DNA from 2 places in the Neobacillus sp. NPDC058068 genome. Region 2 is predicted to be linked to the other one. Evidence: riboswitches for the same ligand, from Rfam matches in the RefSeq annotation. Region 2 holds a riboswitch; the other holds the start of a gene.
What was found. Region 2 has a riboswitch for preQ1 ahead of queF (preQ(1) synthase). Riboswitches for the same ligand answer to the same signal wherever they lie in the genome.

Region 1: it holds a riboswitch for preQ1, as region 2 does, so the genes downstream of both, ACFVSW_RS20895 (QueT transporter family protein) here and queF (preQ(1) synthase) in region 2, are expected to answer to the same signal.

The regions. Positions count from the first base shown of each region.
Region 1 covers NZ_JBHVSI010000019.1:37,259-46,842, forward strand. Annotated here, with positions in the region: gene ACFVSW_RS20860 (exonuclease domain-containing protein) at 1-21, shown strand, start outside; gene ACFVSW_RS20865 (citrate synthase/methylcitrate synthase) at 83-1,174, opposite strand; gene ACFVSW_RS20870 (LysR family transcriptional regulator) at 1,282-2,160, shown strand; gene ACFVSW_RS20875 (VOC family protein) at 2,255-2,680, opposite strand; gene ACFVSW_RS20880 (DinB family protein) at 2,968-3,492, opposite strand; gene ACFVSW_RS20885 (GNAT family N-acetyltransferase) at 3,669-4,439, shown strand; gene ACFVSW_RS20890 (copper homeostasis protein CutC) at 4,443-5,135, shown strand; gene ACFVSW_RS20895 (QueT transporter family protein) at 5,192-5,767, opposite strand; PreQ1 riboswitch class I at 5,774-5,818, opposite strand; gene ACFVSW_RS20900 (VOC family protein) at 5,926-6,297, opposite strand; gene ACFVSW_RS20905 (VOC family protein) at 6,715-7,104, shown strand; gene ACFVSW_RS20910 (DMT family transporter) at 7,192-7,506, opposite strand; gene ACFVSW_RS20915 (DMT family transporter) at 7,508-7,855, opposite strand; gene ACFVSW_RS20920 (globin domain-containing protein) at 8,089-8,493, shown strand; gene ACFVSW_RS20925 (glycoside hydrolase family 13 protein) at 8,600-9,584, shown strand, end outside.
Region 2 covers NZ_JBHVSI010000009.1:19,688-29,271, reverse strand. Annotated here, with positions in the region: gene ACFVSW_RS12025 (FtsX-like permease family protein) at 1-995, shown strand, start outside; gene ACFVSW_RS12020 (queuosine precursor transporter) at 1,674-2,300, opposite strand; gene queF (preQ(1) synthase) at 2,317-2,817, opposite strand; PreQ1 riboswitch class I at 2,944-2,990, opposite strand; gene glpK (glycerol kinase GlpK) at 3,112-4,602, opposite strand; partial or broken gene ACFVSW_RS12005 (MIP/aquaporin family protein) at 4,630-5,309, opposite strand; gene ACFVSW_RS12000 (iron-sulfur cluster assembly accessory protein) at 5,462-5,737, opposite strand; gene ACFVSW_RS11995 (protein-tyrosine phosphatase family protein) at 5,759-6,187, opposite strand; partial or broken gene trxB (thioredoxin-disulfide reductase) at 6,208-7,160, opposite strand; gene arsA (arsenical pump-driving ATPase) at 7,164-8,927, opposite strand; gene arsD (arsenite efflux transporter metallochaperone ArsD) at 8,951-9,313, opposite strand; gene arsC (arsenate reductase (thioredoxin)) at 9,405-9,584, opposite strand, start outside.

The sequences.
Region 1 (9,584 bases), on a different contig from region 2:
GCACGAACAAAAATGGGATAAAGCCCTACCCCAACGCAAAAAACTGCGTTGGGGTTAGTTTTAGTGCCTGACACCATAACTACTATTTATTGTAGGTCCCAATATATTTAGATTGTGGTCTATAGATTGTGTTGTTTTCTGCTTGTTCTAGGACGTGTGCCGTCCATCCGACCATTCTGCTTGCAGTAAAGGTAGGGGTGAAAAGTTCCACATCCAAATTGATTGCTTTCATGATGGCCGCAGCATAAAACTCTACATTTGTATAAAGCAATCGACCGGGCTTCAGCTCCGCTAATAACTTAACACCCGTATCCTCTACTGTCATCGCTAAATCAAGCCACTCATCCTCACCAACGAGTCCCATTAATTTTGCTTTTAGTGCAACTGCTCGCGGGTCATGCGTTTTATACACCCTGTGTCCAAACCCCATTAATTTTTCCCCGCGCAAAACCTTTGCTCTAATTACCGTTTCAGCATCACCAACCATCGCAATTTCATCCAGAAGCTCGATGACTCCTGAAGGAGCGCCGCCATGAAGAGGACCTTTCATTGTCCCAACTGCTGATGTGATTGCCGAAACTAAATCTGATTCAGTGGATGCTGTAACCCTGGCAGAAAAAGTAGAGGCGTTCATTCCATGCTCTAAGGTTAGGATCATATATGTTTCCAGTGCCTCGATATGGGCAGCTAAAGGCAAGTTACCATCTAGCATATACAAGTAATTTTCAACAAAATCTAAATCGCTCCGAGATGGGAAAAAACTTTGCCCCTCTAAAAATCTTTTTCGATAGGCGATAATTGTAGGAACTAAAGCGGTTAACCGGATAGCCTGTGAAACACCAGGTTTCCACCCATAATCCGACTGACCGCCTTCTGCGGAAATGGACGTTCTAATAACACTCATTAAATCCATGGCGGGCGGGAGTTGGTCGATTATTTCCATTACATATTCGGGTAATTCACGATTAGATTTCAACTCGTTTTTTAGCACGCTTAGCTGTACCTCATCAGGTAAGTGGCCGAACCAAAGAAGATAGGCTGCTTCTTCAAAAGAAAATCTTTTCGCAATCTCTCGAATTTCATACCCCCGATAAAACAGCTGTCCATTTTCCCCATCAATATGACTAATCGATGTTTCTGCCGCGACAATCCCTTTCAATCCTTTTTGAATCATAAAAATCGCTCCCTTCCTTATTTAGTGTTATTTTATAGGAAAAGGACAATTAAGAATATTGAATATTTTAGAAGCGATTAATTAAAATTTTTAATAAGGAGCGAAAAATGGAATTTCAATGGATAAACACCTTTATTACGGCTGCTGATTGTGGTAATTTTCGCAGAACAGCAGAGATCCTATATATTTCACAGCCTTCCGTAACGGTTCATATTAAACAACTGGAAAAAGAATTGGGGACTCAATTGTTTCATCGCGAAGGGAAAAAAATTAAACTGACGGAGGAGGGGAAAAGATATTTAGTTCATGCAACTAGATTGCTGGAGGTTTATCAACATGGTCTAGAGGATTTATCTTCCTTTAGTCAAGGATACACAAGGAAATTATCACTCGGTATCTCACCTCTAATCGCAGATACCATCTTACCCTACGTTCTGAAGAGCTATACAAAGCAGTACCCGGAAGTGGAGATTTCAGTAAAAATTATTGAATCTGTTGATATTGAACAGGCGCTCTTAAAGGATGAAGTAGATCTGGCGCTGTCGTGCTTAAACAGTAGTCATCCAAGTTTGATTAGTGAGCTTTTATATAAAGATAAAGTCATATTGGTTGCCCCGCATGATGGGGGGGATGCTGAATCAGCTCCCCCATTGGATGAAGGGGAAGTATTAACAACCAACTTTCTATTAACCCACAATCATCCTGGTTATTGGGAGCATCTTTGCAGAGTAGTGAAAATCAAATTTCCAAGTATAAGAATGATGAAAGTATCGCAAGTCCATATTACGAAAAGGTTTATTGTTGAGGGGTTGGGGGTATCATTCCTGCCGACATCTACGGTTAGGAGAGAATTATTAGAAGGAAGATTACTAGAGGTCGATTGTCATTCGATCCCAATGCCCGAAGCTAACACATATGCCGTTATGAAATATGATCATTCCAAGCAAAAGGAATTTTTAAATTTTATATCAAACTATAGGTTGTAGATTTCAATTCCAATTTGTGGAAGAGTTTGTCTGGAAAAAGAAAAACAGCTCTGTCGCAATAGATGCGAACAGAGCTGTTTTGTTTTGATATAATCTATTGTCGACCTTCAGTGAAAATTTGAAAGGAAATTCCGAACTTGTCTGTTACATTGCCGTAAGCTGGGCTAAAGAAAGTTTCTTGCAGTGGCATGCCCACTTGACCGCCTTCCTTTAATGCATCAAAAAACTTATGAGCCAATGTAGCATCGTCAGTTGTAATACAGATCGTAACTTGTGTTCCGCTTTGATGTGGCTGGCCAGGGAATGTATCAGAAAACATTAATTCTGTTTCACCCACTTTTATTGTCGCGTGACTCACACGGTCCTTTGCTTCCGCAGGTATAGGAAATTCTGGGTTTTCCGGCATTTCGCCGAAAGATTGATGAAAGAGAACCTCAGCATTCAATGCTTCTTTGTAAAAATGAATCGCTTCCTTTGCATTTCCGTCCATCACTAAATAGGGAATTAATCGTACCGTCATTAAAAATCAGCTCCTTGAGTTCTTTGTATCGATAGGTTGATAGCCAGGCATTGGATAGTTGTCAATGAATGCAGCCCACTACATATTATTACCGATATTTCCATTATAAATCACAGAACTAACGTTCGCAAGCTTAAATTCATACTAAACCGAAAAAACGAGAGTGTCCACCCCGGGCGGACATTTGTCCACGAGCGGTGCCTGACACCATTAAAATGACACCATTAAAATGACATCAATAAAATTAAATCATTTAACTAACACCATTTGCACTGCGATCAAATGGTTTATTTGAATTCTGGCAGGTATCTTTCATGAATGATTTTCAGGTGGTGGATGGCATGGCCTGCGATGATGTAGGCGATGGCTTGGCTGGTGATATCGGTTTCGTTTGCAATGCCTCTTTTGGCCCAGGCCTCATCCGGCATATTCTGAATTAACGTGATGGTGGCATTTCGTGTTGCTGCAAAGTCTTCAAGGATGTTTTTTATCGGAAGTTGGTCGAATTGAGAACCATCAATATAATCGTTCTCGTTAAATCCTGCTAAGGGTGTCTGGTCACCGCGTCCAATTCGCAACAGGCGGTAACTCATGATTCTTTCAGTGTCTGCCATATGACCAAGCACCTCTTTGATACTCCATTTACCAGAGGCGTAACGGAAATGACTGTCTTCCTCAGATAAACTCTCCAAAAGGGCTGCCGTGTCAACCAGATTCTCTTTCAGAATCGATAACAGGTCACCTTCAGGAACTAGCTTCACATACGGTACATAATAATTAGGGTATTCATTTTCTAATGGACGTTTTAACATTCGGTTCTCTCCCTTCTAATTTCTCAATATAACTATAACAAATTTATCCTACCACAATAAACTTAATAATCGAAAAATTTAATTTAGTAATATTCAAACTTTGAATTTGTTTTCCAGTCTCAATATTTATTAAAATTATTCTTGATAGCGATTAAAATGGGGAAAGGTCGAGTGTTATGCCCAAAATATTATTAATAGAGAGTTTAGTGGGTAAAACCTTTAAATTATTAAATGGCTTTCCTGCCTACATTACAATTGAACAAAAAGAAAAACCGACAGACCTGATTTCTGAGCAAGAGCTCTCCTTGTTAATTAATCTGTGCTCCCAGTGGGGACTCGAGCGTATAGGTGTTTCGTTGGATAGGACGTCAGAAGACTTCGACTACTTATCGGGAATATTCCTGAGAAACGGGTTTGAACATTTTTCCTCAAGAGTTGAAGTTTACAAGGATTTATCGAACCTTGATAAAGGGGAAACACTGTTTACCTATGCTGCCATAGCAGACCAAAGGTTTTCAGAATCAGAATTTAAACACTTCTGGGAAAGGTGTATGTCAGGTTCAGATAATAAACCATCAACCTTAACAATGGACCAGCATCTATTGTCTGTTAAAAGCGAATTAGGGGCAGACTGGGGAAAATCATGCCACGTATATTATTTACAAGATAACCCGATTGGAATTTCCATCCCCCACATTGAGCCCGGTACAATAGTGGAGGGGCGATTGTTTTATTTTGGACTATTACCTGAAGCGAGAGGGAAAGGTTTAAGTACTGATCTGCATCTTCAATCGTTATGGGCACTAAAGAAAATGGGAGCAACCCACTACATTGGGAGCACCCATATCGCAAATAAGAAAATGCAAAGAGTTTTTGAAAAAAACGGCTGCATTACGCGGACACAAACAGAAACCTATTACAAATATTTTCCGATTAAGGAGGATTGAAAAATGAGCAAAGTAGAAATTATTGTCTTAAATCAAGAAGATGCAAAAACAGCTGAAGCCAATGGGGCGGACCGTCTTGAGTTGGTTTCCGCAATTGCCGAAGGCGGCCTGACGCCAAGTTACGGAACGATTAAAACGGTTGTAAAGAGCGTAGAAATTCCTGTAATGGTTATGGTTCGGCCTCATAGCTATTCATTTGAATACCGTAAGAATGAATGGGATGCCATTAAAGAAGATATTAAAATAATTCAAGAGTTAGGTGCCGCCGGGATTGTTTTTGGAGGGCTAACCGAAAAGCATACAGTAGATTTTGACATTCTTCCCATGGTTTTAGAAGAAGCGCAAGGCCTATCCGTAACCTTTCATCGCGCCATTGATCAGACTGATACTTTAGAGGCGTATAAGGATCTTTGCGACTCGCCCTATCATATAGACCGTATTCTCACTTCTGGAGGAAAACCAACGGTCCTCGAAGGACTTGACCCATTAAATAAGATGTTAACGGCGTCGAAGAAAACTCCTGACCAGCCAATCATCATGCCGGGATCAGGTCTCTCTTCCAGTAATATTGAGTATATACATAAACAGCTCCAAGCCTCGGAATACCATTTTGGCTCAGCCGTAAGAATAAATGGGGATTTTCGCAATCAAATTAATGGGGAAGAAATTCAAAAGATAAAAAGAATGGTTAACTAAATCACAACAAAAAAGAGCTGCTGCTTTATCACTTTTAGCAGCAACTCTTATTATGATTAAACCATTTTTTCAAAATGGACGCGTTTGTTAATAGCATAAATTATCGGCATGCCGACGGCCATCACGACCAATTCACCAACGGCTGTTGTCAGCCATGTAAACATGAAGGGCAAACCAAACGCCAGGTGAAGTTCAAGGGCAATCATGAACATTGTAAACGTGAAGACAAGTGTATTGACGATCATTCGTGCCCAGATGCCTTTGATAAAGCGGGCGCATCCAATCGCAATCAATAAGGCAATCACCGACTGGCCGACACCGAAAATCAGGTCATAGGCTTTCATTGGTGAAAAGAATAAATTCGTCAAAAATACACCAAGAACGATTCCATAAATGTACTTTTTGTTAAAAACGATTAGATGATTAAACATTTCCGAGACACGGAACTGGACTTGGGTAAAGCCAAACGGCTGAATTAAGGCTGAAACAGCAATGTATAATGCGGCGACAATCCCGCCCACAACAACTCCGTGCACTTTGTTGTGCGCCTTGCCGGCTGCAGCAGTTTCAACAGAACCAATACCTGGTTTGGCACCAATTGGTTGTGCTACTGTGTTAGTTGTTTTCTCCATATTCATTTCTCCTTAGTTTTTTTTCGTGGGAGGATCTCGAACCACGCTAATGTATGATGCTTGCAAACAAATATATTAATACAAATAAAAGCACGAGTCAATGACATTTTATTCTAAAAAAATAAAGGAAGCCATCCAAAACGGCTTCCTTTGCACCATTAACTTTGTACTTCGCTCATTAGTGCATGGGTGTTGTCTTCTGTATCTTTGAAGAACGTCATCCATGTTTCTGTATGCCCCATTTTGGCGACTATGTGCGGTTCGTCGATAAAGTTGACCCCTTTTTCAACTAATCCTTGATAGCTTTCCTTAATATCTGCTACTTGAAAATAGATAACCGAACTTGGGTGAGCAAATTGCTCCTGCTCAGGAAGGCTTAGCAGAAGGCGGAGACCATTACACTCGAAAAAAGCCATTGTCTCCATACTAAATAGTAATGGCAGCGCTAGTATATCCTTATAAAAGGCAACCGCTCTATCAATATCCTTCACGGGTACTCCAATTTGTCCAACATTTTGAATTTTAGCCATCAAACTCTCTCCCATCCCAAACAAATCTATTCTATTGAATTATAATTTAAATACTCTTACTTTTCAAAACAATGATTTGCATTGCCCCATTATTTTGAAGCTAGGATACTATTTTCAGTGAACATTTGCGAAAATTTTGCCGGTAATGTTCAATTAATGTCATATCGTGGTAAAATTGGATTACAATAAATTACGAAATTTTATAAAATATGAGACATGTATTCCGCTTCAAAATAGCTGAATACATTGGAATTTAGTGTTGAACGTTTTTCATGGTCTGCCTGATCTTGATACTTTATTATTGCTGCAAATATGTAAAAATAGAGATTGGGAGAGAAGGCTGAATAATGTGTTCAGTCCTTTTTTGCAATAAATATTATGTTCATCTTGAACACTAAAGAAATGGAGGAACAAAACATGCTCCACCATCTTGAAATTTATGTTTCCAAACTTACTAAAACTATTGAGTTCTGGGAGTGGTTTTTAACGGAATTAGGATATGAACGATATCAGAAATGGGACTCGGGTATTAGTTGGAAGTATCGTGATACTTATCTCGTTTTTGTTCAAGCAGAGGATCGGTTTATGGATGTCCCTTACCATCGCTGCAGAGTAGGTCTAAACCATCTGGCATTTCATGCAAAATCGAAAGAACAGGTTGATGAAATCACCGAAAAGTTAAAGGTGAAAGGAGTAGGAATCCTTTATCAAGATAAGCATCCTTACGCTGGAGGCGATTCTCATTACGCTGTTTATTTCGAAGACCCGGATCGGATTAAAGTGGAACTCGTTGCACCGATTAGGTAACGAACAGGGCTAGAAAAGAATGTCCGTGAGAGGCAGTTTCATGGACCGGAAATGGCAAAAGGCTGCTCGTTCGGGTCGGCTCTTTTTTTAGGAAAGAGCCTTTAACCCCATTACCCCAATAATAATCAAACTAACACTAATAACGCGCCCTATATTTTTTGACTCCCCAAACAGGAACATGTTAATTAACACCGCACCGGCAGTTCCGATCCCAACCCAAACCGCATAGGCAATACTTACTTGCAAATAGTGAAAGGAAGTATATAAAAAAGCAAAAGACAGACCAAACCCGCCAATATAAAGAATCCCATTACGAATGGTTTTCCGCTGACTATATAATTTAAGTCCGGCAGCACCAGTGATCTCGCTTGCTGCAGCCAAAAAGACAAATAGCCAGCCCATATTAGGCGGCCTCCTTTACAGTTTGTTTTTTTTCACTGTTATCTGCGAGATTTAAGCCAATTACGCCGAAAACTATTATTGCAATAAAGAGAAATTTTCCAGCATTGAAGCTCCCGCCAAAAAGAAAAACATCCATCAACACTGTTCCAATTGTTCCTACTCCTGCAAAAACCGCATAAACTGTGCCAGTCGGGAGGCTTTTACATGCTTTGGGAAGAAAGTGAAAGTCGATAAAAATAATCCCCAAAACAATCGCCCACTCCCACCATGTAGCAGCTGTATTAAAGCCGTACACCCAAATTAATTCCAACAAACAAGTTAAAGCAACATAAATCCAGGCTTTATTCATTCATCACACCTCTTGAAGACGACCTATTTTTCGTACAAAGACCATTATAAAATGCAATCCCCGTTAAGTGTCTTTCATATTATTTTAGAATACCATAATCACTCAAATGGCGACATAAATTGAGTGCAACCAGAAGGAAACTTATGTAAACTCTACCTTAGTGTGATATAAATCACGAAAATCCATCCGGTTTATCATTATAATTATCAGTAACAGGGGGAAAATAATAGTGGATGGTGGAGGAATTGGAATATAATTTTAAATCACTTTATAGCGAAATAGGCGGACAAGAAACGATTGATAAATTAGTCAATGCCTTTTATCCGCGTGTATATGATGATCCTGAACTAGCCCCATTATTTGAAGGGGATATGAACGAGATAAAGCGGAAGCAGCGGATGTTCCTGCCGCAATTTTTAGGAGGTCCGGCCCTTTACAGCCAAGAATTCGGGCCGCCGGCTATGAGAGAGCGTCATCTGCCGTTCGAAGTGACTCCGAGAAGAGCCCAGTGCTGGCTTCGTTGCATGAGAGAGGCATTTGAGGAAATTGGCCTCGACCAAAACCCGGCAGGATTGGCCTTTTATGACCGTTTAACCCAAGTAGCTGGAATCATGGTGAATACACCGGATCATGAATAAGATAATAAAAAAATCCTCATCCATCTTTAATTGGACGAGGATTTTTTCAGTTTTTGCTGCATCTTTGTGATATAGTGTGTTTGTTTGCATTGAGGAGGAAAGTATATTGAAAACCAATGACCAATGGTGGAAAAAGAGTGTCGTATATCAGATTTATCCCCGAAGCTTTAATGATTCGAACGGCGATGGAATCGGTGATATCCAAGGCATTATCGAGAAACTGGATTATTTGAAATTATTAGGAGTCGATGTGATATGGCTCAGTCCGATTTACGATTCGCCGAATGATGATAATGGCTATGATATCCGTAACTACCAAGCTATTATGAACGAATTTGGGACAATGGCTGATTTTGACCGGATGTTAGCGGAATTGCATAAACGCGAAATGAAACTCGTCATGGATTTAGTAGTGAACCACACTTCTGATGAACATGATTGGTTTGTTCAGTCGAAAAAATCAAAAGACAATCCATATCGCGACTATTATTTTTGGCGTAAAGGTAAAGACGGAAAAGAACCGAATAACTGGGGTTCCGTGTTCAGCGGCTCGGCGTGGCAATATGACGAAACAACCAATGAATACTTTTTACATTTATTTTCAAAAAAACAGCCTGACCTCAACTGGGAAAACCCGAAGCTCCGGGAAGAAGTGTACCAGATGTTGAAGTTCTGGCTCGATAAAGGCATCGATGGCTTCCGGATGGATGTCATTAATATGATATCGAAGCAGCCGGACCTGCCAGACGGCGAGCAGAGCGAAGGTCAATTATATGGAGATGGCGGTCAATACTATATGAATGGACCGAGAATCCATGAATTTTTACAAGAAATGAACCATGAGGTTTTGTCTAACTACCCAATCATGACCGTTGGCGAAATGCCGGGTGCGAACCCAGAGGATGCTATAAAATACACGGACCCTGATCGGAAAGAAGTCAACATGATTTTCACGTTTGAGCATATGGACTTAGACAGTGCTCAGGGTGGAAAGTGGAATTTAAAACCGTTGAATTTAGTCGATTTGAAGGAAAATCTTACGAAGTGGCAGATGGCGTTACATAACAAAGGCTGGAATAGCCTGTATTGGA
Region 2 (9,584 bases):
AAAAAATGGCTGAAAAAAATGTCGCAGGCGATTTTTCATTCATAAAAACGGAAAATGCTACTCAATTCAAAAAGGAATTAGCTGCGAATGACATTCCGTTCAATGAAAAGAAAATTGATGTTATTCAGGTGAATGCGAACCTTAAGGGAATTTTGGATATCAATCTGGAAGAAATAATGTTTGATCCGAAAGCTATGACTATACCTGTTATAAGTGATAAGGCTGTAAAAAATATCGATGTGTCTGAGGGGGATACTATTTTTACCGGCTATAATGATTTACTGCAGAAATTTATGAGTCTAAAGGATTCAGGTAACATCGAAATGAAGGGGCAAAACGAAGCAATTCCCCTCAAATACTTAGGTTTAAAAAAGGATTTCGTCATTTCAAGTTACTTTACAAACGGCGGGCAGCCAATCGCCATTGTCGATGAAACGGTATTCGAGCGCTTAAAGAAAGATGTAAATCCTAATATTCAAAAAGAATCGTCGCTGTTTATCGGGATTACGTTAAAAGATGAAGCCAATCTCGAAAAGGCAAATGATCTTTTTAAAGACCTGAATGGCAGCAACGACAGTTTAGGTTCGTCTCGCCTGGACATCAGCAATTCGCAGAAAAATATGATGGGTCTTATCATGTTTATCGTTGGCTTTTTAGGATTAACCTTTCTGATCACATCCGGATGTATTCTTTATTTTAAACAAATGGGTGAAGGCGAAGAGGAAAAACCGAATTATACAATCCTGAGAAAACTAGGTTTTACTCAAGGCGATCTACTAAAAGGGATTCATGCCAAACAAATCTTTAATTTCGGCATACCTTTAGTTGTCGGTCTCTTGCATAGCTATTTCGCCGTTCAATCAGGCTGGTTTTTATTCGGTACCGAGGTGTGGACACCAATGATTATCGTCATGGTCATCTATACTGGATTGTATTCGATCTTCGGATTACTATCCGTCCTCTATTACAAAAAGGTCATTAATGAAGCACTTTAGATTGAGGTAATCACTAACTGATATTTTTTTAGAATTAATGCTCCAGGCGCTAAATAGGCACTGGAGCTTCTTTTATTTATCAAAATAGTATGGATTACCACTCCCTATGGGGTAATCCATGAAATGTTGTGAATTCTAGAATATGTGTAGTAAGTGGCCGAAAATATGGCGGAATTGAAGGAAACTATTTAGGCAGTTACTTGAGTTCGAGCGAATTTCAAGTAAATATCCAGGTAATGTCGTAAATTTTGGAAAATAGGTAGTAAAAGGCGGAAAAGATTTAGTAAGTGGCCAGAAATATGTAATAAGTTACCGAAATTATGGCGTAAAATAGAGGTAAATGCTCAGGAAGTCCTTCATCAATGACTATGAAGGACTAATCTTTACTAGAAATACCTCGATTTGTCCTTCATCAAGGCTATGAAGGACTTTTCCTTACTAGAAATACCTCGATTTGTCCTTCATCAAGGCTATGAAGGACTTTTCCTTACTAGAAAGACCTCGATTTGTCCTTCATCACGGCTATGAAGGACTTTTCCTTACTAGAAATATCTCGATTTGTCCTTCATCAAGGCTATGAAGGACTTTTCCTTACTAGGAAGACCTCGATTTGTCCTTCATCAAGGCTATGAAGGACTTTTCCTTACTAGGAAGACCTCGATTTGTCCTTCATCAAGGCTATGAAGGACTAACCTCCTGTGATTCCTTTCTACGTATGAAATGGACGAGCAAGTAAACTAGCGGTGTGGTTAGGATCGCTGCAAAGAATTTAAAAATGTATTGAGTCAAGATTAGGCTTCCTAGGACAGCTATTGGCATTGTTCCATAGAAGGCAATGGTTATAAAAATGGTAGTATCAATCAATTGGCTTAGCATCGTCGACGCGTTATTGCGTAACCAAAGCTTTTTTTGTCCATGGGCGCTTTTTAATTTATTGAACACAAACACATCCAGGTTTTGACTCACTGCATAGGAAATTAAACTAGCAATTATCACACGAAAACTGCCATTTAAAATCGTTTCGAATGACGATTGTTCTTTAAATACAGGTGCAGCTGGCAGATGAATCGCTATCGTAATAAAGATAAGCGCAAGGATTTGCATAATCAGCCCGGCCTGAACCGTTCTCCGCGCTTCCTTTTTTCCATAAACCTCAACGATTACATCAATAATTGGATACGTAAAAATATAAATAATGACAGCGGCTGGCAATATGGCAAAATTTCCAATGCTAAAAAGCTTAACAGCAACAATGTTGGCCAAAATTAACAGTCCTACAAAAATTCCATTCAAGTAAAATATCATGTCTTGATTCCTTCCCTTATCGATTATCGACTTTTTCTGGATAGAGGTCATGGTTCATCAAACGGAAATTGGCCATCTCCTCGTACTTAGTGCCAGGTTTCCCGTAGTTGCACCATGGGTCAATGGAAATGCCGCCTCTTGGGGTGAATTTTCCCCAAACCTCAATATAGCGTGGATCAAGCAAATTAATTAAATCGTTCATGATGATATTGACACAGTCCTCATGAAAATCACCATGATTCCGAAAGCTGAAAAGATATAGCTTCAAAGACTTGCTCTCGACAATTTTTTGATTTGGAACATACGAAATATACATCGTTGCAAAATCCGGCTGGTGGGTCAGCGGGCAAAGACTTGTAAACTCCGGACAGTTGAATTTCACAAAATAATCACGATTTGGATGCAGATTATCGACTGCCTCCAATACCTCCGGTGCATATTCAAATGAATAGGTGGTACCTTGATTCCCTAATAGTGTTAAATCCTTTAATCCTTCTTCGTGGCTGCGGCCAGACATAAAAAAAACCCCCTAGTAAAATGTGTCCCCACACTTAACCAAGAGAGTATCTTCTGTACATTCTATGCAAACTTTAGGGATAAAAACAAAAAAGCCATGTCCGATATGGACATGGCAACAAGTCATGTATCCATAGTTTTTTATAGAGGGTATCAGCTATGAACCTCTCCCGTTCAAGTACGGGTATTCTCTTCTCTCCTATCATAAAGAACAGCATTTAAAACGTCAACGGAAAAAAAATACACTTATTAGGTGTCAGGCACCATGTGAAAAATTCACATGGTGCCTGACACCCTATTTAAATGCCCTAGCAGCATTCACTGCTTTTTTCCAGCCTGTGTAGAGTGTTTCTCTTTCTTCTTCGGCCATGTCTGGTGTAAATGCTTTGTCCATATTCCATTGTGTGGCAATTTCTTCTTGGCTTTCCCAGTACCCTACGGCTAATCCTGCTAAATATGCAGCTCCTAATGCGGTTGTTTCTTTAATTTCTGGACGTTCTACAGGAACATCTAACACATTGCTTTGGAATTGCATTAAGAAGTTATTGGCAACTGCGCCGCCATCCACACGGAGAGCTTTCAGCGAGATACCTGAATCCGCTTCCATGGAAGTCAAGACATCTTTCGTTTGGTAGGCAAGCGATTCTAATGTTGCGCGTACGAAATGTTCTTTCGTTGTCCCGCGAGTTAAGCCAAAGACCGAACCGCGGACATCACTATCCCAATATGGTGTTCCCAGACCAACAAAGGCAGGAACGACATAAACACCTTCTGTTGATGCTACACTTGCTGCATATTTCTCACTTTCTGCGGCGTTATTAAACATGCGAAGCCCGTCACGAAGCCATTGGATGGCAGACCCGGCAACAAAGATACTTCCTTCTAAGGCGTATTCTACCTTTCCGTCAATCCCCCAAGCAATCGTTGTTAACAAGCCATTTTCGGATTTCACTGCTTTTTCACCGGTATTCATCAACATGAAGCAGCCAGTTCCATACGTATTTTTCGCCATCCCTTTTTCATAGCACGCTTGACCAAATAACGCTGCTTGTTGGTCACCCGCTACCCCTGCAATTGGGACATTGCAGCCAAAGAAATGATAGTCAACCGTTTCAGCGTAAACTTCGGATGATTGGCGTACTTCTGGAAGCATGGATGCAGGAACAGTTAGAATCTCTAATAATTCCTCATCCCATTTTAAGTCATGGATATTGTACATCAATGTTCTCGATGCGTTCGAGTAATCGGTTACATGGGCTCTTCCGCCTGAAAGCATCCAAATGAGCCATGTATCAATCGTTCCGAATAACAATTCCCCACGGTCAGACTTTTCTCTTGCACCTTCTACATTATCTAAAATCCATTTCACTTTTGTTCCGGAGAAATAAGCATCGATTAACAGCCCTGTTTTATCCCTAAATAATTGGTCATGACCTTGTGCTTTTAATTCTTCACAAATCTCGGCCGTCTGGCGGGATTGCCAGACAATCGCATGATAAACCGGCTGTCCTGATTCTTTATCCCAGACAACGGCTGTTTCCCGTTGGTTGGTAATCCCAATTCCCGCCACTTGCTCTGGTTTTACATTAACTTCAGCTAAACAGGAAGCTATGACAGCTAGGATTGAACCCCAAATTTCATTGGCATTGTGCTCCACCCAGCCTGGCTTCGGAAAATATTGTTTGAACTCTTGCTGCGCGACGTGAACAATTTCTCCCTTTTTATTAAAAAGAATTGCGCGTGAGCTTGTTGTTCCTTGGTCTAATGATAAGATATATTTTTCCATAAAAGTAATCTCTCCCTTTAATTTAGACTATGCACTAATCTTTTTGACAACTGCCATTTCCTGAGGTTTCTTTCCAATAAAGAAAGCTGCGGTAAGAATGATCACAATGGCTCCAATTACAAACCAAAGATTTACATCTGTCTTCCCTAAAAATACTGTCTTATAGAATAAGCCACCAAGGCTTCCCCCAAGCATTGGTCCTACAACCGGAATCCAGGCATATCCCCAGTTAGAACTTCCTTTTCCCGTAATCGGAAGCAGTGCATGTGCTAATCTTGGACCAAAGTCACGTGCAGGATTGATCGCATAACCTGTTGTTCCCCCTAAGCTCATCCCAATACTAACAATCAGAAAACCAACATCAGCGGATTTAAGCCATCTGTAAATTTATTTGCACCTATTGCTAGAATACCTAAAACAAGAACAAAAGTACTAATCATTTCACTAATTAAGTTTGCCATTGTGTATGGAATCGCAGGACCTGTTGCAAATGTTCCTAATTTTGCCCCTGGATCATCTGTTGCTCTCCAATGTGGCAGGTAGTGGAAATAAACAACGGTTGCCCCTATCATAGCACCTAAAACTTGGCCGATGATATAGGTTGGAACTTCTTTCCAAGGTAGATCCCCGATAAATGCCAAGGCAACAGTTAATGCCGGATTAAGATGGGCACCGCTAAATTTACCTACTGCTACTACCAGCCCCCAGTCAAAACTTCTCTCTTCGTCCGATTCTACAACAAAAAACCGATTAGCTATTAACTAAACGGTTTTGTATATTAAGCCTTTTACTAACTGTGTTTTGATTAAAAAAGTTTATCTTAGTTCTTTTAAAGAATAGTATATAGATAGTTTCTGGCTTAACAACAGCTATTTGCACCAATTAAAACTAATCCTGCACCCTCTTGATTTTCTTCTTTATCTAATGTTAATTCATCAGTTCCTGTAATTTGCGAATCGAATGCTACCTTAATTCCGTTAATGGTTTGAATCGTATCTGATTCCTCTGGTGTGTCTAAAGAAATGGCAAATTGTGGTCCGCAGCAACCAGCCACAGAATATAGACGGATTCCTTCTGCTCCCTTTTCATTTAAAAAGCTTTCTAATAGTTGTTTAGCTCCATCAGTTATTTTCATTTTTTGTTCCTCCTAGAGTTCTTATGCATTTGGAAAAATACGTTTTAATGATTCTTTCATCTCTGGTTTTACATTAATTTTAGGTCGTGCGGTTTTAGCAATTTCTTCTGCCTCTTGAATTGTACATGCTTTTCCTAGAGCCAATAGTGTACCAATCGCAACAGTTCCTGTACGGTTGCTTCCTCCTTGGCAGTGAAAGTAAACATTCTCTCCTTTATTATAGGCATTCACAACATGATCAATGGATTTCTTAATAAATTCATCTTGATGTTTTGCATCATCAACAATAGGGCTGTGGACACGATTATAAATAGGACCCTCTTTTGGAGATTCTGCTCTTAAATCAAAAATGACATCTACTTTTTCATTTTTCATAAAATCTTCTACATCGTCTGCACCACCGATGAAAATACGGTCTTTCAATAATTCATGATAGTTCTTTGTTGTCATTTTTCATCCTCCTACTACCATTATTTACTCCAATCATGGACTGCATTTCCTTCTAAGTATCTTTCAGCATCTAGGGCAGCCATACATCCAGTACCTGCAGCAGTAATTGCTTGACGGTACTTTTTATCTTGTACATCCCCACAAGCAAAAACCCCAGGAACATTGGTTTCAGTTGTACCAGGTACTACATTTATATATCCGGTTTCATCTGTATTTATTTGACCATTCAAGAAAGAAGTATTGGGTGTATGACCGATTGCAACAAAAATCCCATCGGTTTCAATAATCTCTTCCTCATTAGTTTCATTGTTTTTCACTTTTAAACCTGTAACTCGATTTTCATTAGCAATCACTTCTAGAGGTGTTTTATTAAGTTTCCAAGATATTTTTGAATTCCCTCTCGCACGATCCTGCATAATTTTTGAAGCACGAAGCTCATTTCTTCTATGGACAATAATCACTTCACTTGCAAATTTCGTTAAGAAATTTGCTTCTTCCATAGCAGAATCGCCTCCGCCAACTATGACAACTTTTTTTCCTCTGAAAAAAATCCATCAAATGTGGCACAGGTACTAACACCTCGGCCTATGTTTTCTTTTTCTCCCGTTATATTCAGAAGCTTCGCTGAAGCACCTGTTGAGAGGATAAGAGATTCAGTCTCAATTTCACCTAAACCGTTAACATCTAAACGAAATGGTTTCTTTGATGAATCTACGCTTGTTACCCAACCTCTTTTAAATTCAGCACCAAAACGTTCTGCTTATTTTCTCATGTTATCCATTAATTCTGGACCCATAATTCCGTCGGTAAAACCAGGGAAATTTTCAACCTCTGTTGTAAGTGTCAACTGTCCACCTGGTTGGTTTCCTTCGATTACAACTGGTTTCATATTTGCTCGTGCCAGATAAATAGCAGCTGTTAACCCTGCTGGACCGGTTCCTAAAATCACAACTTTTTCTACTAATTCCCCCACTGATTAATGAATATAATCTTTTACCTTGTCGTACCCAACCTTTTCTTCCGGTAACCAGGGAATAATGGCACACTTCTCAGCCTTGTTTTCATTTACTTCTCGAATCCATTCCCATTCTGATGAAGCTTTTCCTTTTAAGATAGGATCGTTTGTATTTGTAGCTGATAAACTTTGATTAATAACCCACCATTTTGGGTCTATACTTGCTCGCCTTAAATCATCTTGTAATCTCGATGCTTCTAAAACAGGTGTAGCTTCTGCAAGTGTGACAATCACCACGGATGTTTCTTTTGGATTACGAATTTGTGGCAAAAGTTTTTTCGCGCTTTCCGGAACTTCTCCTGTTGACCTTTCAATTTCTTTACTATATGACTCTGAAGCATCTAATAACAGTAACGTATGCCCTGTCGGTGCTGTATCAATGACCACAATTTCATTTTCTGATTTAGCAACAACTTCTGCAAAAGCCTGAAAAACGGCAATTTCTTCTGTACACGGTGATTCTAAATCCTCTTTCAAGTAAGCAAGACCAGCTTCGTCCAAGTCCTTACTAACCTTAGAAAGTACTTCAGCCTTATACTTTTCAACTTCTACTTTCGGATTAATGCTGCTAATCGTTAAATTATGATCGAGGTGACCATTTTGGAATTGATATTCCAAGTGTGCTGCAGGATCTGTTGTGGTTAAATGGACCCGATGCCCTTTTTCAACCAAGCCAACTGCAATAGCCGATGCAACAGTTGTTTTTCCTACGCCACCTTTTCCCATCGTGAAAATCAACTTTGTACCATTAGCTGAAAAGTTATCAATAACAGTTTTTAGCCCTGGAAGATTTACAGATGGATTTGCTATATCTAAAGTTGTTGAAACTTCGTATGGTTTAAATAGATTTCGAAGATTTTCTATACCTGTTAAAGAATATGGAACATACGGTAACGAGTACGTAATGGTCTCTTTTAAATTGCTTGGCATTTGCTTTAATGCATCTCTTTGTCGATGATAAAATGCAGATGAAATTTCATCGTTTTCATTGTGATATTGAAGAAGGCCATTTACAATAAGCATTTGGTTTTTTATCCCTATCTCTTTTAGCTCCTTAGAGGCTCGGTCTGCTTCTAAAAGGGCTGAAATATCCGGTCTTGTTACTAATATTAGTGTCGTTTTAGATGGGTCAGAAAGTGCCGATACTGCACTTGAATAAAGATCCTTTTTATCTGCTAATCCCGATAAAGGTCCTAAACAGGATGCACCATGCATACTTTCTTCTAAAAATCCATTCCAAGCAGTAGGAAGCTGCAATAGCCGTAACGTGTGACCTGTTGGGGCCGTATCAAAAATAATATGGTCATAAAGATTCACGATTTCACTATTGGTAAGAAAACCAGTAAATTCATCGAATGCTGCAATTTCTACTGTGCAAGCACCTGATAATTGCTCTTCCATTGTTGCAACAACTGCTTCTGGAAATACTCCGCGATAAGGACCAACAACACTTTCACGATAAGCTTTAGCTGAGCTTTCAGGATCAATATTACTCGCAAATAAATTTTCAACAGCTGGAACTGCTTTTGGTGTGCTGGTTAATTCGATTCCAAAAACATCTTGTAGGTTGGAAGCAGGATCTGTACTAATCAATAAGACTTTTTTTCCACTGTCTGCTAATGCGACTGCTGTAGCACATGCTGTTGATGTTTTTCCCACTCCACCTTTTCCAGTTAAAAATATAAATTGAGTCTGAACATAATTTGGACTGAATAATGGATACATAATTCTTCCTTCTTCCAAAATTGTTATAGTTGGTTTAAATTGATAGAAAGTCGTACTTTTGGTTTTTCATTTAGCTCCTTTTCCATTACTTCAAACCATGCTGCGAATTCTTCATTGGTTGGATAACTCCCCACTTTAACGCACTTGTCATTGACTAAAACAACTGGTAAGGCATCGGGACCCTTTTCCTTAAATACACGAATTATTTCATCGTTTTCAGCGAATTTATCAGGATTTGATGTTAATTGGTATCGTTTAATATTAAAGCCTTTTTTCTCTAACGAATAAACAGCAGAGGCCACTCTCGTTAACTCTGGATCGACACTTGGACCGCAAACCCCTGTTGAGCAACACATCGCAGGGTCAAAAATCTCAACCTTATTCATGTTAATACCTCCAATATATTATTAAATAAGCATTTGCTTATTTATTTCTTTAAAGAATAACCAAAAGAATGACTCTTGGTTATTGGTTGTATTATTCTCCTGTTTCACTATAACGTTTGATTCTATCTCCAATTTCATCACGGACACGCTGAAAGAATGCCCATTTTTCCTCATCTGTTCCTTGTGCTTTTGCTGGGTCATCAAATCCCCAATGCACTCTTTTTACTTTTGGCGGGGTAATTGGGCATTTGTCAGCAGCGTCACCACATAG